DNA from 2 places in the Synechococcus sp. KORDI-52 genome. Region 2 is predicted to be linked to the other one. Evidence: predicted binding sites of a transcription regulator. Region 2 holds the regulator's gene; the other holds the start of a gene.
What was found. The regulator HrcA, encoded in region 2, represses chaperone genes, less so after heat shock. The targets are predictions, from matches to a motif close to TTAGCACTCNNNNNNNNNGAGTGCTAA.
Positions count from the first base shown of each region.

Region 1: the regulator HrcA is predicted to act here: its motif matches at 4,210-4,236, upstream of groES (co-chaperone GroES).

Region 1 covers NZ_CP006271.1:998,375-1,006,275, reverse strand. The annotation lists gene KR52_RS05010 (hypothetical protein) at 117-1,505, shown strand; gene KR52_RS05005 (hypothetical protein) at 1,557-1,913, opposite strand; gene groL (chaperonin GroEL) at 2,134-3,768, opposite strand; gene groES (co-chaperone GroES) at 3,846-4,157, opposite strand; gene atpD (F0F1 ATP synthase subunit beta) at 4,380-5,843, shown strand; gene atpC (ATP synthase F1 subunit epsilon) at 5,916-6,326, shown strand; gene KR52_RS04980 (30S ribosomal protein PSRP-3) at 6,497-7,012, opposite strand; gene KR52_RS04975 (TIGR01548 family HAD-type hydrolase) at 7,115-7,837, shown strand; gene KR52_RS04970 (calcium:proton antiporter) at 7,834-7,901, shown strand, end outside.
Region 2 covers NZ_CP006271.1:770,793-778,693, reverse strand. The annotation lists gene nuoH (NADH-quinone oxidoreductase subunit NuoH) at 1-956, opposite strand, end outside; gene KR52_RS03845 (citrate synthase) at 984-2,174, opposite strand; gene sixA (phosphohistidine phosphatase SixA) at 2,188-2,676, opposite strand; gene KR52_RS03835 (DUF3352 domain-containing protein) at 2,654-4,270, opposite strand; gene KR52_RS03830 (rhodanese-like domain-containing protein) at 4,288-4,641, shown strand; gene KR52_RS03825 (heat-inducible transcriptional repressor HrcA) at 4,641-5,615, shown strand; gene trpB (tryptophan synthase subunit beta) at 5,626-6,882, opposite strand; gene KR52_RS03815 (class I SAM-dependent methyltransferase) at 6,905-7,858, opposite strand; gene KR52_RS03810 (translation initiation factor) at 7,888-7,901, shown strand, end outside.

The DNA.
Region 1 (7,901 bases), 230 kb from region 2:
CTAAATTTCCATAAGAACTTGAGCGCATGCTCTACTTACTCTATGCTTGAAAACAACATATGCTTTGAACATGCATAGAGGCATGTAGAATACCAGGATGCAAACAAACAAGCCAAGTGCGAAAGAATCAAGAGCCTAAGAAGCCGACCAAAAACAAGTTCAACATTCCATCAAAAAAACTACCCAGTTCTCTTGCTCAAAAAGTCTGCAATCCATTATGGATAAAGATTATCAACTCAATCGAAAAACGCGACCTCAAAACACTTGTCGACATCATAGAGCCGATATACAAGCAAGAAGGCACTTTTTGCATGCCACACCCTTTTATGGAAAGCCTGGAAACATTTGCGTCCAAAAGCATAAGAAAAGGAATGTGCAATTTCATCTTCTTTTATGACTCAAAAGGAAAAAACAAATGGATATTGTGTCAATGCACTTCATTTGTAGATGCTATTTTTTCGACCACATTTTCAGGAAAGCACAAATCTTCAATAAGCGACGAAACAATACTCAACCCATTACGAAATATCATGCGGAATGAAATTAAAAAAAGTTCAAAACAACCTGAGCCCCAAAAAGCAATAATGGGCGGCTATTTGCTCGATCAATTAAGGCCATATCATCACTTTTATGACCAGCTAAAATGGTTTATTTACCTACAAGACAAAAAGCCGATTTTAAGCAAAAAATCTTTCTTCAGCCCTAAATGCTTAAGCAAAAAAATCCACCCTAGAACCAAAGATATCGCTAGAATTACAGTCTTTCCTACCATTATTGGATCCAATCAACTGGGAATGAAGTTAGATCAATATACTGAAGAGATGGAAAACGCCGTATATAATGAATGCCGAGGAAAGTTAGCGACCAGAATCTGGGGGAAAGTTGTCAAAAAATTGAGGTCTTTAGCTGGAGGCAACAAAACCTTAACTCTCTGGTTTGGAATCTCAGGCCAGAAAAGAATATGGGTCGAACAAGAAGACTTTCTCCCAGCACTCGTAGAACAACTAACACCATACTTTGATTCATTTGTCTTCTTGATTGACGGCTTTACCGAATACGAAAATTCAAGTCAAATTCCCCTTCGTGGAAGCAAAGCGACACCAGTCTGCCAAGATCTTGAAGTGGTCGATTCTATTCGAGAGAAATTATTGCCTTATTCAAATATTTCAATTGTGAGCTTGGTGGGTCAAACCTACCGAGAAAAAATCCAACAATGCCAATTTATCGATTTTTTCATTGCGAATGCAGGTGCCGGGCAACTTGTTCCGCATCGTTTTTGCAGAAAGCCAGGGATTCTGCATTCCAATGAGAAGCATTGCGTTTTCCCGACGGGCATTAACAATACTTCCGTTAAACTAGTTGACAAATCTCTTGTTAAAGATGTAGGAAATTTGTTCGCAAATAATACACAAGTCCAGAAGGCTGGATCTGGACTTATCAGCTACAGCATCAATACTCAAATCGTCATCGACATGATCATACAAATGTTGACGTTAAAAAAATGAACCATTGCATTCAAGCAATGTGAAACTGCTAAGCATTGAGAATTGACCTGATCAAGATTCTGGCTCTTTTAATCCTGACGTGAAAAAGGCAAGGTCCTTGTGAAGTCGATCTAATTCGTACAACGTTTTTGTTTCCTTCTTTTCGAGGATCTCAACCCGCTTCAACAGATCTTCCAACAACTTGTTTTGCAGAGATTCAACCTGGACTTGCCTTTTTTGGGCGCCTTTCAATGGAGGTCCGGCAGAGCCGGCTGTTGAAAGAATTCCTCCCTCCGTTTCGACGTACAGCAAAGCAAGACGCTCCAACACCTTGGAATAAGCCTTGTCCTGCTGTCGACAGAGAGCTTTAAAACGCTGCAGCGTCTCAGGGGCGAACTGAGCAGCAAAAGCACCGGGGCGCTGGGGCATTTGTCCCGACTCAACAATACACAACAAGACCCTAGCCGCTGCACGCCTGCACCTCAAATGCTTCATGCCCTGCAACTGACGCTGGCCCTCGCTGGTCACATGTCTTGCAGAATCTAGACCTTACAAGACGCGTGGGTTGCACAAAAAGAGGCCCCGCAGGGCCTCTTGTTATGACTTGATTTGAAGTGATCGGGTGGTCGCTGGACCACCCACGCATCGATCAGTAGTCGAAGTCGCCGCCACCCATGCCGCCGCCGGCAGGAGCTGCTTCCTTCTTCTCAGGCAGATCAGCCACGATGCACTCGGTGGTCAGCACCATGCCAGCGATGGAGGCGGCATTCTGCAGACCGGAGCGGGTCACTTTGGCCGGGTCGACAATGCCAGCAGCCAGCATGTCGACGTACTCGCCGGAGGCAGCGTTGAAGCCTTCGGCACCAGCGCGAGCCTTGACGTTCTCAGCCACAACAGCGCCGTTGGCACCTGCGTTTTCAGCGATGCGCATCAGCGGTGCGGTGAGAGCAGCCGCCACGATGTTGGCGCCGATCAGTTCCTCTCCGGACAGGCTGGAGGCTGCCCACTGCTCGAGGGCCGGAGCCAGGTGCGCCAGGGTGGTTCCGCCGCCAGGAACGATGCCTTCCTCAACAGCCGCCTTGGTGGCGTTGATGGCATCCTCGAGACGGAGTTTCTTGTCCTTCATCTCGGTTTCGGTGGCCGCACCCACCTTCACCACAGCAACGCCACCGGCCAGTTTGGCCAGACGCTCCTGCAGCTTCTCCTTGTCGTAGGTGGAGTCGGTCTCGTCCATCTGCTTCTTGATCTGTTCGCAGCGGGCGCCGACAGCCGCCTCGTTGCCCTCGGCAACGATGGTGGTGGTGTCTTTGTTGATGGTGACGCGGCGGGCGGTGCCCAGCATCTCCAGCTTGGCGTTCTCCAGCTTGAGGCCGGCGTCCTCGGTGATCAGCTGACCGTTGGTCAGAACAGCCATGTCTTCCAACATGGCCTTGCGGCGATCACCAAAACCAGGGGCCTTCACCGCAGCCACATTCAGCACGCCACGCAGACGGTTCACCACCAGGGTGGCGAGGGCTTCCTTCTCAATATCCTCAGCAATGATCAGCAGAGGCTTACCGGTGCGGGCAATCTGCTCGAGGACGGGCACCAGGTCCTGCACCAAACCGATTTTCTTGTCGGTGAGCAGGATGTAGGGCTCGTCTAGGACGGCTTCCATCCGCTCGGTGTCGGTGGCGAAATAAGGGGAGATGTAGCCCTTGTCAAAACGCATGCCCTCGGTGACCTCAAGCTCGGTCTCCATGGACTTGCCCTCTTCCAGGGAAATCACACCTTCTTTGCCGACCTTGTCCATGGCATCAGCAATCATCTTGCCGACTTCCTCGTCGTTACCGGCTGAGATGGTGCCGACCTGAGCGATGGCGTTGCTGTCGGCGATGGGCTTGGCCATTTCCTCGATCTTGCTGACCAGGAAATCGGAGGCCTTATCGATGCCCTTCTTCAGGGTGATGGCATTGGCACCAGCAGCCACGTTACGCAGGCCGGCCTTGACCATGGCGTGAGCCAGGACGGTGGCGGTGGTGGTGCCGTCGCCGGCGGCGTCATTGGTTTTGGAGGCGGCCTGACGGATCAGGGCTACGCCGGTGTTCTCGATGTGGTCTTCGAGCTCGATCTCCTTGGCGATGGTGACGCCGTCATTGATGATCTGAGGAGCGCCGAACTTCTTCTCGAGCACCACGTTGCGCCCCTTGGGGCCGAGGGTCACCGCGACGGATTCGGCCAGGATGTCGATGCCTTTCTCGAGTGCGCGACGGGCGTTCTCGTTGTAGATAATGCGCTTTGCCATGGAAGGCGGTTCCTAGTGAAGAGGATGAAAAGGGAAAGCTGAGCCGAGGCTCAGACCGCAATGCAGCGGGGCTGATCTCAGTTGACGACGGCCAGGATGTCCTTCTCGGACAGCAGCACGTATTCATCGCTGCCGAGCTTGATGTCGGTGCCGGCGTACTTGCTGTAGAGGACCTTGTCGCCCACACCGACTTCGGGAGCCTGGCGGCTGCCGTCGTCGTTGCGCTTGCCGGGGCCCACCTGAACCACTTCACCCACCTGGGGCTTTTCTTTGGCGGTGTCAGGCAGAAGAATGCCGCCGGCAGTGGTCTCTTCAGAAGCGGACACCTTGATGAAGATGCGATCGCCAAGGGGTTTGACAGTCGAGACGCTGAGAGAAACAGCAGCCATGGGTACTTGCAGGAGCAGGGACAGGGCGCAAAGCGCCACGCATCGACGCGAGTTGGCACTCGATGCCGATGAGTGCCAACGTATGCAACCGACCACCCCTCGGGCCAGACCTCAAGCTGTGCGGGTGACCGAACCGGTGGGGGCAAACCACAGCAGTGGTATGGTTGCGCCGCTCTGAATGGGTCCGAGCGCGCTGCGCCTGTTCCCGCATTTCTCCTTCCTATGGTCGCTTCTGCTCCTGCATCTGCTGGCACCAAGGGTGTGATCCGTCAGGTGATCGGCCCGGTTCTGGACGTGGAATTTCCCGCAGGGAAACTGCCGAAGATCTACAACGCCCTGCGCATCGAGGGTAAAAACCCAGCTGGTGATGACGTAGCCCTGACGGCTGAGGTTCAACAGCTTCTGGGAGATCATCGCGTTCGCGCCGTTGCCATGAGTGGCACCGATGGCCTGGTTCGCGGCATGGAAGCCGTCGACACCGGTGCACCGATCTCCGTGCCCGTGGGCGAAGGCACCCTCGGCCGGATCTTCAATGTGCTGGGCGAGCCCGTCGACGAGCAGGGCCCTGTGAACACAACAGCCACCGCTCCCATCCACCGGGATGCCCCCAACATCACTGAGCTTGAAACCAAGCCCAAGGTGTTCGAGACCGGCATCAAGGTGATTGACCTTCTGGCTCCCTACCGCCAAGGCGGAAAGGTCGGCCTGTTCGGCGGAGCCGGCGTGGGCAAGACCGTGTTGATTCAGGAACTGATCAACAACATCGCCAAGGAGCACGGCGGTGTGTCGGTGTTCGGTGGTGTGGGTGAGCGCACCCGTGAGGGCAATGATCTCTACGAGGAATTCAAGGAATCCGGCGTGATCAACGCCGATGACCTATCCAAGTCGAAGGTGGCTCTCTGCTACGGCCAGATGAACGAGCCCCCCGGTGCCCGGATGCGCGTGGGTCTCTCCGCTCTGACCATGGCGGAGCACTTCCGCGACGTGAACAAGCAGGACGTGCTTCTGTTCGTCGACAACATCTTCCGTTTCGTGCAGGCGGGTTCTGAGGTGTCTGCACTGCTGGGCCGCATGCCTTCCGCTGTGGGCTACCAGCCCACCCTGGGCACCGATGTGGGTGCCTTGCAGGAGCGTGTTGCCTCCACCGTTGAAGGTTCGATCACATCGATCCAGGCCGTCTACGTGCCTGCTGACGACCTGACGGACCCCGCTCCCGCCACCACCTTTGCTCACCTCGATGCCACCACGGTGCTGAACCGTGCCCTGGCCTCCAAGGGCATCTATCCAGCCGTGGATCCTCTGGATTCCACCAGCACCATGCTGCAGCCGGCTGTGGTGGGTGATGAGCACTACCGCACGGCGCGCGCCGTGCAGTCCACCCTGCAGCGCTACAAGGAACTCCAGGACATCATCGCGATTCTGGGTCTCGACGAACTGTCGGAAGACGACCGCCGCACCGTGGATCGTGCCCGCAAGGTTGAGAAGTTCCTCTCACAGCCCTTCTTCGTGGCTGAGATCTTCACCGGCATGCCCGGCAAGTACGTGAAGCTGGACGAGACCATCGCTGGTTTCAACCAGATCCTCTCCGGTGAGCTGGACAACCTTCCCGAAGCCGCCTTCTACCTGGTGGGCAACATCGAGGAAGTGAAAGCCAAGGCCGAGAAGATCGCCGCCGAAACCAAGTGATCGCTGCGGGGGTGATTCACACCCCCGATCACGTGTTTATCGACAGTCCGTTCTCTTTTCGAACCAAGGTTCATGTCCCTCACCCTCCGCGTGCTGGCAACAGACCAGAACGTCTTTGATGGCAGCGCCGACGAGGTGATCCTGCCCAGTACCACCGGCCAACTCGGCATCCTGCCAGGCCACATTTCGTTGCTCACCGCCATCGACATCGGTGTACTGCGCGTGCGTACCAACGGTGCCTGGAACTCCATCGCACTGATGGGTGGCTTCGCCGAGGTTGACGCTGATGAAGTCACCGTTCTGGTGAATAAGGCCGAACTGGGCAGCGCCATCGATGCCGGTGCCGCTGAAGCCGCTTTCCAGAAGGCCTCCACCGTGGTGGCAGGCATGGAAGGCCAACCGGCTTCTCCGGAAAAGCTCAAAGCACAGCAACAGATGAATGAAGCCCGGGCTCGCCTGCAGGCCAGTAAAACCGCCGACTGATTCATCCGCTGTCCAACGGTTGACGTTTCAAAAGCCAGGGGCTCCCGCCTCTGGCTTTTTTCATGGTGGCTCTGTGATCGATGACGATGATCAGTGACGCCAAACCCTTCAGAAGAGCACAAAAAAACCTGCCGGAAGGCAGGTTTGAATCGACAAACTGAGGGGAAAAATCAGGCGGTACCGCAGAAGGTGACGTCGGGGAACTTGGCCTTGGCCTCGTCGAGGCTCTTGCCCTTGCCTTCCTCTTGCCAGTAGTTGATCACCTCAGTGGCCTGGTTGAGCACTTCAACACGCTCGTTGTCGGTGATCCAACTCTTGCCTTCAAGCTCGGTCTTCAAGCTTTCCCAGGCGTCCTCACGGGGCCAGAAGAAGTAGGAGGTGAGGGGGCTGGGGCCACCGCCAACGATCTGATCCACAGCCAGGGCGACGTTGTCGGGAAGCCAGAGGATCTTCAGCAGGAATCGGCCCTCATCGGCCTTGGGGGTGTAGCCGGAGGGAACACCATCAGCATCGATGGTGGCCGTGGCCAGAGCCGCGGCTGCGCCCTTCAAAACAGGACGGCCTTCGCCTTCGCTGGCTGCAGGCTGTTCAGTGGTTTCAGCTGCCTGGGTGGCGCCTTCAGCCGCGTCGGCGGACGGAGTCGCGACCTCCTGGTCGGTGGGGGCAGCGCCTTCGGTGACCGTCATGGTGTCAGCGCTCAAGACAGAAATACAAACAACTAACCTACCAGCCGCTCCCCATCAGACGTTCTGGGATCTCCAACCATCCTGCTGTTCGACATCGATGGTGTGATCCGCGATGTAGCGGGCAGTTACCGACGGGCCCTGCAATGCACCGTTCAGCACTACTGCGGTTGGCAGCCCAGCAGCGCTGAGATCGATGCGCTGAAGGCCGAAGGATCCTGGAACAACGACTGGGACGCCAGCCTTGAACTGCTGCGGCGACATGGGACTGACCTACCGGATCGTGCCGCACTGATCGACGTGTTCAGCGCCTTCTACTTCGGCGGTGATCCGGAGGGGGACCCCAGCCAGTGGACCGGATTCATCGGCGATGAGCCGCTGCTGGTGGACGCCAGCTTTTTCGCAACGTTGACGCAGCGGAAGCTGCGCTGGGGATTTGTGAGTGGAGCTGAACCGCCCTCAGCCCGCTTCGTGCTGGAGCAGCGCCTGGGGCTTGTGGATCCGCCCCTGATCGCCATGGGCGATGCCCCCGACAAACCGGACCCCAAGGGTTTGATCCACCTGGCCAAAGCGCTGGGGGCTGAGGGCAAGGAGGCACAGGTGGCCTATCTCGGCGACACCGTGGCCGATGTACATACCGTGATGAAAGCCCGGGAAAGCTGGCCGGAACAAACGTTCATCAGTCTTGCGGTGGTTCCACCGCACCTGCAGACCGCAGAGCAGGCGCCGGCCCGAAGAATCTATGAACAACGGCTGCAGGAGGCCGGCGCTGATCGGGTGCTGCGCAACACCGCAGCGGTCTTGAGCTGGGAGGGAGCGGCGGCATGAGGGCGGCCGTACTGCGCGAGGCCCCCCTGCTGATCGGGATCATGGCCTTGATCGGCCTGGAGAC
Region 2 (7,901 bases):
TAAGCCTTGAGCACCGTCATCACGATGCCGACGGTGCCCGTGATCACCTGGACCACGGGAGCATCGATGGGCTGATTCAACCAGCCGGCCAGCCACTCCACAGGGATCGGAAAGCCCCAACCACCGAGATACAGAACGCTGACCAGAACGGCCGAGAGCACCAGGTTGATGTAACCCGCAAGGTAGAAGAGGGCGAACTTCATGCCCGCGTACTCGGTCTGATAGCCAGCCACCAGTTCTTCCTCAGCTTCGGGAAGGTCGAAGGGGAGCCGCTCACACTCAGCAAGGGCACAGATCCAGAAAATCAGGAAGCCCACCGGCTGACGCCAGATGTTCCAGCTCAAAATGCCGGCACCGGTCTGCTGACCCACAATGTCGACCGTGCTCAGCGAATTGGACATCATGACGATGGCCAGCACCGCCAGAGCAAGGGGAATTTCGTAGCTGATCGATTGAGCCGCGGCCCTCAGCCCCCCGAGCAGCGAATACTTGTTGTTGGAGGCATAGCCGCTCATCAGCAGGCCAATCGGCTGAATGCTGCTGAAGGCGATCCAAAGAAAGATCCCCACGCCCACGTTGCTGATCAGCAGGTTCTGGCCAAAGGGAATGATCAGCCAGGAGATGATCACCGGCACAACCACCAACACCGGGCCGAGGGTGAACAACAGGCTGTCGGCCCGCGCCGGAATGATGTCTTCTTTGACCAACAGCTTGAGGCCATCAGCAAGGGGCTGAAGCACGCCCAGGGCACCGGCGTATTCAGGACCGATCCGCTGCTGGACAGCGGCGGAAATCTTGCGTTCCAGCCATACCGAAACCAGCACACCCACCACCGCAGCCACCAGGACCAGCAGCATCGGCAGCGGCAGCCAAAGCAGCCTCGCCACCTCGGGAGAGAAGCCAAACCCTTGCAGGGCCTGGCTAAAGCTCAATTCCAGGTCCAGTCCCGGACTCACCATGGTGTCGACGGAAGTGGGTGCAACTTAGGCGGCCGGAGCCGGGACGCGCTCCTCAATGGGCATCCAGGAGCGTGGCTGGGATCCGGAGTAGATCTGCGAAGGCCGGAAAATCCGGTTCGCCCCGAGCTGCTCCCGCCAATGGGCCAGCCAGCCGGCGACCCTGGCAATGGCAAAGACCGGCGTGAACAGATCCCTGGGGATACCGAGCTTGCGATACACCAGGCCCGAATAGAAATCCACGTTGGGATAGATGCCTTTGGGGCCGAGGCGGGACGCCGCTTCCTCTTCAATCGCCCGGGCCACGTCGTAGAGGTCGTCGTGGCCGAAGCTGGCGAACATCTCCTCAACCAGGGCCTGGAGAATCACGGCACGGGGATCTTTGACCTTGTATTCCCGGTGGCCGAAGCCCATGATTTTGCGCTTGGCTGCGATGGCCTCATCCAGGAAAGCGCCGGCATTCTCGGGACTGCCCACCTGCTCGAGCATGGCGAGGACGTCTTCATTGGCGCCGCCGTGGAGCGGGCCCGCCAGGGTGCCGACGGCTGAGGCCACCACGGCATAGGGGTCGGTGAGGGTGCTGGCGGTGACCCGGGCACTGAAGGTGCTGGCGTTAAGGCTGTGCTCGGCATGGAGCATCAGGCATCGATCAAAGATCCTCGCCGCCAGGGGATCCGGCTCACGTTCCGTGAGCATGTAGAGGAAATTGGCGGAGTAGGCCAGATCATCCCTGGGCTGAATTGGGTCCTGGCCTTTGCGGATCAGCTGAAAGGCCGCCACCATCGTGGGGATTTTGGCGATCAGCCGCACCACCGCGTCATAGATGTACTGCGGGTCGTCGATCGCCCGGCGCGAATAGAACAGCCCCAGGGAGGCGGCACTGGACTGCAGCGCGTCCATCGGATGGCCGCTGGCCGGAAAGCACTTCATCATGTCCCGCACCCGGAAGCTGACCCGCCGGTGCATCTGCACGGCGTGCTCAAACTCCGCCAACTGCTTGCGGCTGGGCAGCTCTCCCCAAATCAGCAGATAGGCGGTTTCCAGGAAGCTGCTGTTGGCCGCCAGATCCTGCATCGGGTAGCCGCGATAGGTGAGCAGCCCCTGCTCTCCATCGATGTCGCAGATCGCCGACTGGGTTGCAGGCACGCCATCCAGGCCTGGACGCAATTCGATCCCGGTCCGCGCATGGCGCAGGTCGCCTGTCTGCTGCTGGGCCACCGCCTGATTGCCTCTAACAGCAACCTAAATCGTCAATCAGCAGTGATGGCCGAAGCAAGGCCTGCACCTGCCACTGGCCGGTGGAATGACGCAGCTGGATCACACCGGCTTTCTTCAGCACCAGGGCACCCGGAGCACACCCCAGAAGACCGCAGGCCAGATCGCCCAGATCCGGCTCATGGCCCACCAGACCGAGGCGCCCATCGGCTGCCGTCAGCAGCGTTTCGAGGGCTCCTCCTGGTTCGAGTCGTTCGTCCACCGCAAGCTCTGAGGCAAGCCCCGCCTCCAGGGCCAGTTCAGCGGTTTGCAGAGCTCGGCGGTAAGGGCTGGACAGCAGACGATCCAGCCGCACCCCCCGCCGCACCAGGGCCGCCATCACCAGCTGCGTGCGCTGACGGCCGGCGGCGGTCAGGGGACGATCCGGATGATCCCGCCCCGCCAGGCGGGGTTCGGCGATGCCATGCCGCAGCAGGAGCAGGTCAACCGAGTTGGAGCCGGGCATGCAACGGAATCTCGGGGCCGCCCTCCTCCTGGCGATCAGCATCAACGGCAACCGCCAGCCCGCGGACCTGGTTCAGCAGGGGCCGCCCCGCCATCACCTGCAGCAGGGCCCAGGGCCGCCATCGCCCCAACAGGGATCGGGCCGGGTCCTCCGCCAGCAGGAGGGCCTGCGCTGGTTGGGAAGACGCTGTGAGTTCCTGCCACTGGTTCAAGCGGGGCTGAAGGGCACGGCCGTTCTGGCGCTGCGCCAGCGCCACCAAGGACTCACCCCACCAGTTCAGGGAAGCGTCGCGGACCTGAGCCGCGGCCAACTGGGCATCCACCCCTGGCTGGCGGCCTCGCTGGCGCACCAGACGCGTCCACACACTCAACACCTCGCCATCGCCTTCCAGCTCAGAGCGGGTCAGACCCTGCTCCTGCAGACGCGCATCCACCACATCCCTGGCGGGGCTTTGCGGGCGGGTGGCCAGCAGCCAGCCCTCGGGTTGGTCCTGCCAAAGCAGAGGACCGTCATCGGCCCCCACAACAGCCTCTGCCGACGGCTGGTCCGCCAAGCGCTTCTCCAGCTCCGGACCGAACCATTGGGCCAGCGGATGACTTTCGCTGGGATCCAACAGACGGGCTGGACTCTGCAGCTGAGCCAGCCAGCGGGCATGGCCTCCGGCCGAGGCGGTCAGATCCTTCAGGCCAGGCCAGGGGTCGGCGCCAAGGGATTGCCGGAATCCGAGGCGCCCATCCACCGCCAGGGTGGCCCCCTCCGGCCGAAGCGATGCCACAAGTCCGCTCAGATCGTCCCGTTGGGCCACCCGCTCGGGCAGCTGCAACCAATGCTCAAGGGCGTGGGGAGAGGCCGTAAGCAGAGCCACGCCTTGACCGAGCTCAGCCACCTGACGCTGCAGGCGTTGATCCCCCAGCTGATGCTGATCCGGCAGCTGGGAGACATCGAGGGCTTGCTCCAGCACGCCCCGGCCTGAGGCCACCAGAAGCAGATCGTCATCGATCAAGGCCGTCGCCAGGGGTTGGGGGTCATGGCCCACCAACGCCCCCTGACCGCTGATCACACCGATTCCGCGGTAACTGCTGATCTGGAGGTCGGTGCCCGCCAGGCTGCGGGTCTGCCAGAACCGTTGCAGAAAGCGCCGGGCGCCGTCGTGATCCCGACTGGTCAAAGCCAACACCCAACCAGCGTGGGAGACCCCATCGGTGAGGGTGAGGCTGACCTCCTCTCCAAGCCAGGGCTCCAGCTCAACAGCGAACTGCAGGCCCGCCAAGGCAAAGACCCCTTCACGCCACTGCCTTGCACCATCACGGGCATCGCGGCGTTGGGAGGCAGGGGCCACAGCCTGGGCATAGGCCGGCAACCGCACGGGATCGGCCAGCCAGTGAAGGGACAAATCGGCATCCCGGGGCACGAACCGGGCCGCCCGGGGCAGATGCAACGGCTGCTCTGCCAGTTGAAGGGGGCTCTGGCGATCCATGGTCCAGAGCAGACCAGCGGCCAGAAGAAGCAGCGACAGCAGCGCAGCTCCGGCAGCGCTGAGGAAGGGGCGGGCCTTCATGGGCCGGCGTTCTCGGATCGCCTCATCTTTGTCCATCACCGCAGAATGGCGCCATGGGCCAATCCAAACCACAACCCATCCAAGCGCCCGAGTTGCAGCAATGGCTGCAAAGCGAACGACCGTCACCCCAAGTGGTGGACGTGCGCGAGGCGGCTGAGATTGCCATCGCCCCCTTCCCCGGCGCGGTGCTGCACCGGCCCCTGAGCCAATCCAATGCCTGGCTGGCGACCCTGCAAAAGGACCTCCAGCCCGATCAGGCCGTTGTGGTGGTCTGCCATGCCGGCGTCCGCAGTTACCACTTCGGTCTGTGGCTGCTGGACCAACCCTGGGGCCTCGAGGTGTGGAACCTTGAGGGAGGCATTGATGCCTGGAGCCTTCAGGTGGATCCCAGCGTCCCCCGCTACTGATGAGCAAGCCCCTGTCCCTTCGGCAAGAACAGGTGCTTCAGGCGACGGTGCACCACTACGTCGACACGATGGAACCAGTGGGCAGCCGCACCCTGGTGCAACGCTTCGGCATCCCCGCCAGCTCCGCCACCGTTCGTTCCGCCATGGGGGCTCTGGAGCGTCGTGGACTGCTGCATCAGCCCCACACATCGGCCGGACGCATTCCCAGCCCGATGGGGTACCGGCACTACGTGGATGCGCTGCTGCCGGAACCCGGCGTTGCTGTTCAACACTTGGAGCGGGAGCTCACCGGCCTCAGCCTGCGTTGGGCCGACCTGGACGACCTGCTGATGCATGTGGCCCGGCGGCTGACTGATTTCACCGGTCTGATGAGCCTGATCACCCAACCGCAGCTGGAGAACCGCCAGCTGGAGACGATCCGCCTGGTGCCCAGCGGTGATCGCTTGCTGGTGATGCTGGTGGAAGCCAATGGCCGCGCCAGCCATCTCAACCTGCGTCTGCCGCATGGGGCAGACGCCGAACTCATAGCCATGGAACGGTGGGCCGCAGACCAGCTCGAGCAGGGGGAGCTGAACTGGGAGGCGCTGCCGAGGCAATTGCAACGCAGCGGCTCGGTGCTGCGCAACGCCCTCGACCAACCCACCCCTACGAACCCCGCATCGGTGGTGGTGCATGGCCTCTCAAGGCTGGTGAGCGAACCGGAATTCGAAAGCACGGCCAGCCTTCGGCCGCTGCTGGAACTGATCGACGACCAACCCGGCACCTTGATCAGCCGCGGTGCATCCGCACGGGTCTGGATCGGCGACGAGCATCCCCAGCCGGCCTTGGAAGCCTGTGCGGTGGTGCAGGCTCCCTACCGCTGCAACGAGGGGCTCGGCCACGTGGCATTGGTGGGCCCGATGCGTATGGCCTACGCCACGGCCCGCGCCGCCGTGCAGCGGGTAGCCCGCCACCTGGAATTGATGCTGGCGTGAAGCTTGAGCTTCAGAGCTGATCCCCCAGCTTTTCCGCCACGGTGTTGACGTCCTTGTCGCCGCGGCCGGAACAGTTGATCACCACTTCCGTGCCATCGGCCAGGGTGGGGCAGAGCTGCTCAAGCCAGGCGAAGGCGTGGGCCGTTTCCAGGGCCGGAATGATTCCCTCAAGCTCACTCACCAGGCGCAGGGCATCAAGGGCCTGCTGATCGGTGACTGCCGCATATTCGGCCCGACCGATCTCCCGCAGGTAGCTGTGCTCCGGCCCCACGCCGGGGTAGTCGAGACCAGCAGAAATCGAATGAGCTTCCATCACCTGGCCATCGCCGTCCTGCAGCAACAGGCTCATCGCCCCGTGGAGGACGCCGGCACGACCCTCGGTGATCGTTGCGGCGTGGCGGCCGGTGGCCACACCATCACCGGCGGCCTCAACTCCAATCAGACGCACGGAGGTGTCCTGAACAAAAGGATGGAACAGGCCCATGGCATTGGAGCCACCGCCAACGCAGGCCATCAGCACGTCCGGCAGTCGACCGAAGGCCTCCTGACACTGCTGCTTGGATTCCTCACCGATCACGGCATGGAAATCGCGCACCAACATCGGGTAGGGATGCGGGCCGGCGACGGAGCCAAGGATGTAATGGGTCGTCTCGACGTTGGTCACCCAGTCGCGGATGGCTTCGCTGGTGGCGTCCTTGAGGGTGGCGGTGCCGGCCGTCACCGGTTGCACCGTGGCCCCGAGCAGGCGCATGCGGAACACATTGAGGGCCTGGCGGCGCATGTCTTCCGCGCCCATGTAGATCACGCACTCCAAACCGAAGCGGGCACAGACCGTGGCCGTGGCGACGCCGTGCTGCCCCGCACCGGTCTCGGCGATGATCCGCTTCTTGCCCATCCGCAGCGCCAGCAGAGCCTGCCCCAGGGCGTTATTGATCTTGTGGGCCCCGGTGTGGTTGAGGTCTTCCCGCTTCAGCCAGATGCGGGGGCCACCGTCGGCACGGCGGTAATGGGCTGTCAGACGCTCAGCCTCATAGAGAGGTGTCGCCCGACCGACGTAGTTCTTCAGCAGGCGGTTGAGCTCAGCGGTGAAGGCCGGATCGTTCCAGGCCTGGGCGGCGGCCTGCTCCAGTTCCGCCAAGGCCGGCATCAGGGTTTCCGGCACGTACTGACCCCCGAAGCGACCAAAGCGGCCGTGGGCTCCAGGACGCACCGATGGCTGCAGGTTGGAGGGATCCGGAGTGCTGGCGTTGGGCAGGGTGCTGGTCACGGATCCAAGGCGGAGCGTCGGCTCAGCGTAAGCAGGCGATCACACGGTGCCGTGGGTCGCAGGCACGGATGCTGAGATTCCGGAACCCAGCCTCCCGCAGCGCGGCAGGCATGTCCAAGGCGAAGTACTGCTCAATGAAGGGCTCTGTGCTCTTGAGCAATGTGGCCACCGGCGCCGGCAAGCGTTGCAGCACAGACGAACCGGGATCCTGATCCACCATCAGCAGCACACCACCAGGGCGCAGCAGCCGAGCTGCTTCGGCCAGAACAGCGTGGGTCGCCGCCTGCGGAAGCTCATGGCAAACGAACTGCAGGCTGACCAGATCCACCGAAGCCGAAGCCAGTCCGGTGGCTTCCGCGGCGGCATGGCGCCAGTCCTGCACGAGCCCCTGGCCGTCACGCACACGGGCCACCGACAGCATCTCCGGCGACAGATCCAGCCCGATCAGCGTTGGAGGATCGACGGCATTCGCCGCGGCACGGGCATTCAGCCAGCGGGCCAGGGCCTGGGTGCTCACCCCGACGGAACAGCCCAGATCGACCACACGATCGATCAACGCGGGCAGCAACGGCTCCGCCACGGCATGGATGGCATCGCGGAGCCGGGCCTGGGCCTCGGCCGGCTTCAGCTGCTCATCTGGCCACACCCGCAGGGCCATGGCATCTGTGGCCTGCTCGGCTTCAGCAGCGGCCTGCCAGCAGAGATTGCCCTGCTCATAGGCATGGAAGCGGGACAGGTAATAGGCCGGTGGGGTGAGCCCGGCCGTGGCGCTGGCAGCCAGAAGCGGTTCCGCCGCCTGCTGCAGCGCCCGGCGCCGGGCACGCCAGGGGATGCCGTTGCGCTCTGCTGTGCGGATGATCAACTGCCGGGCCTGGAAAAAAAGAGGACGGCGCAGCAGACCGATGCCGATCAACATCTCAATCAGACGGCCGAGGCCACGGGTGGAATCGGCCCAGCGAGGAGTGGCGGTGGTCATCGACAATGCAAGGCGGTTGCGACGGGTTGATGCCGAAGGGAGG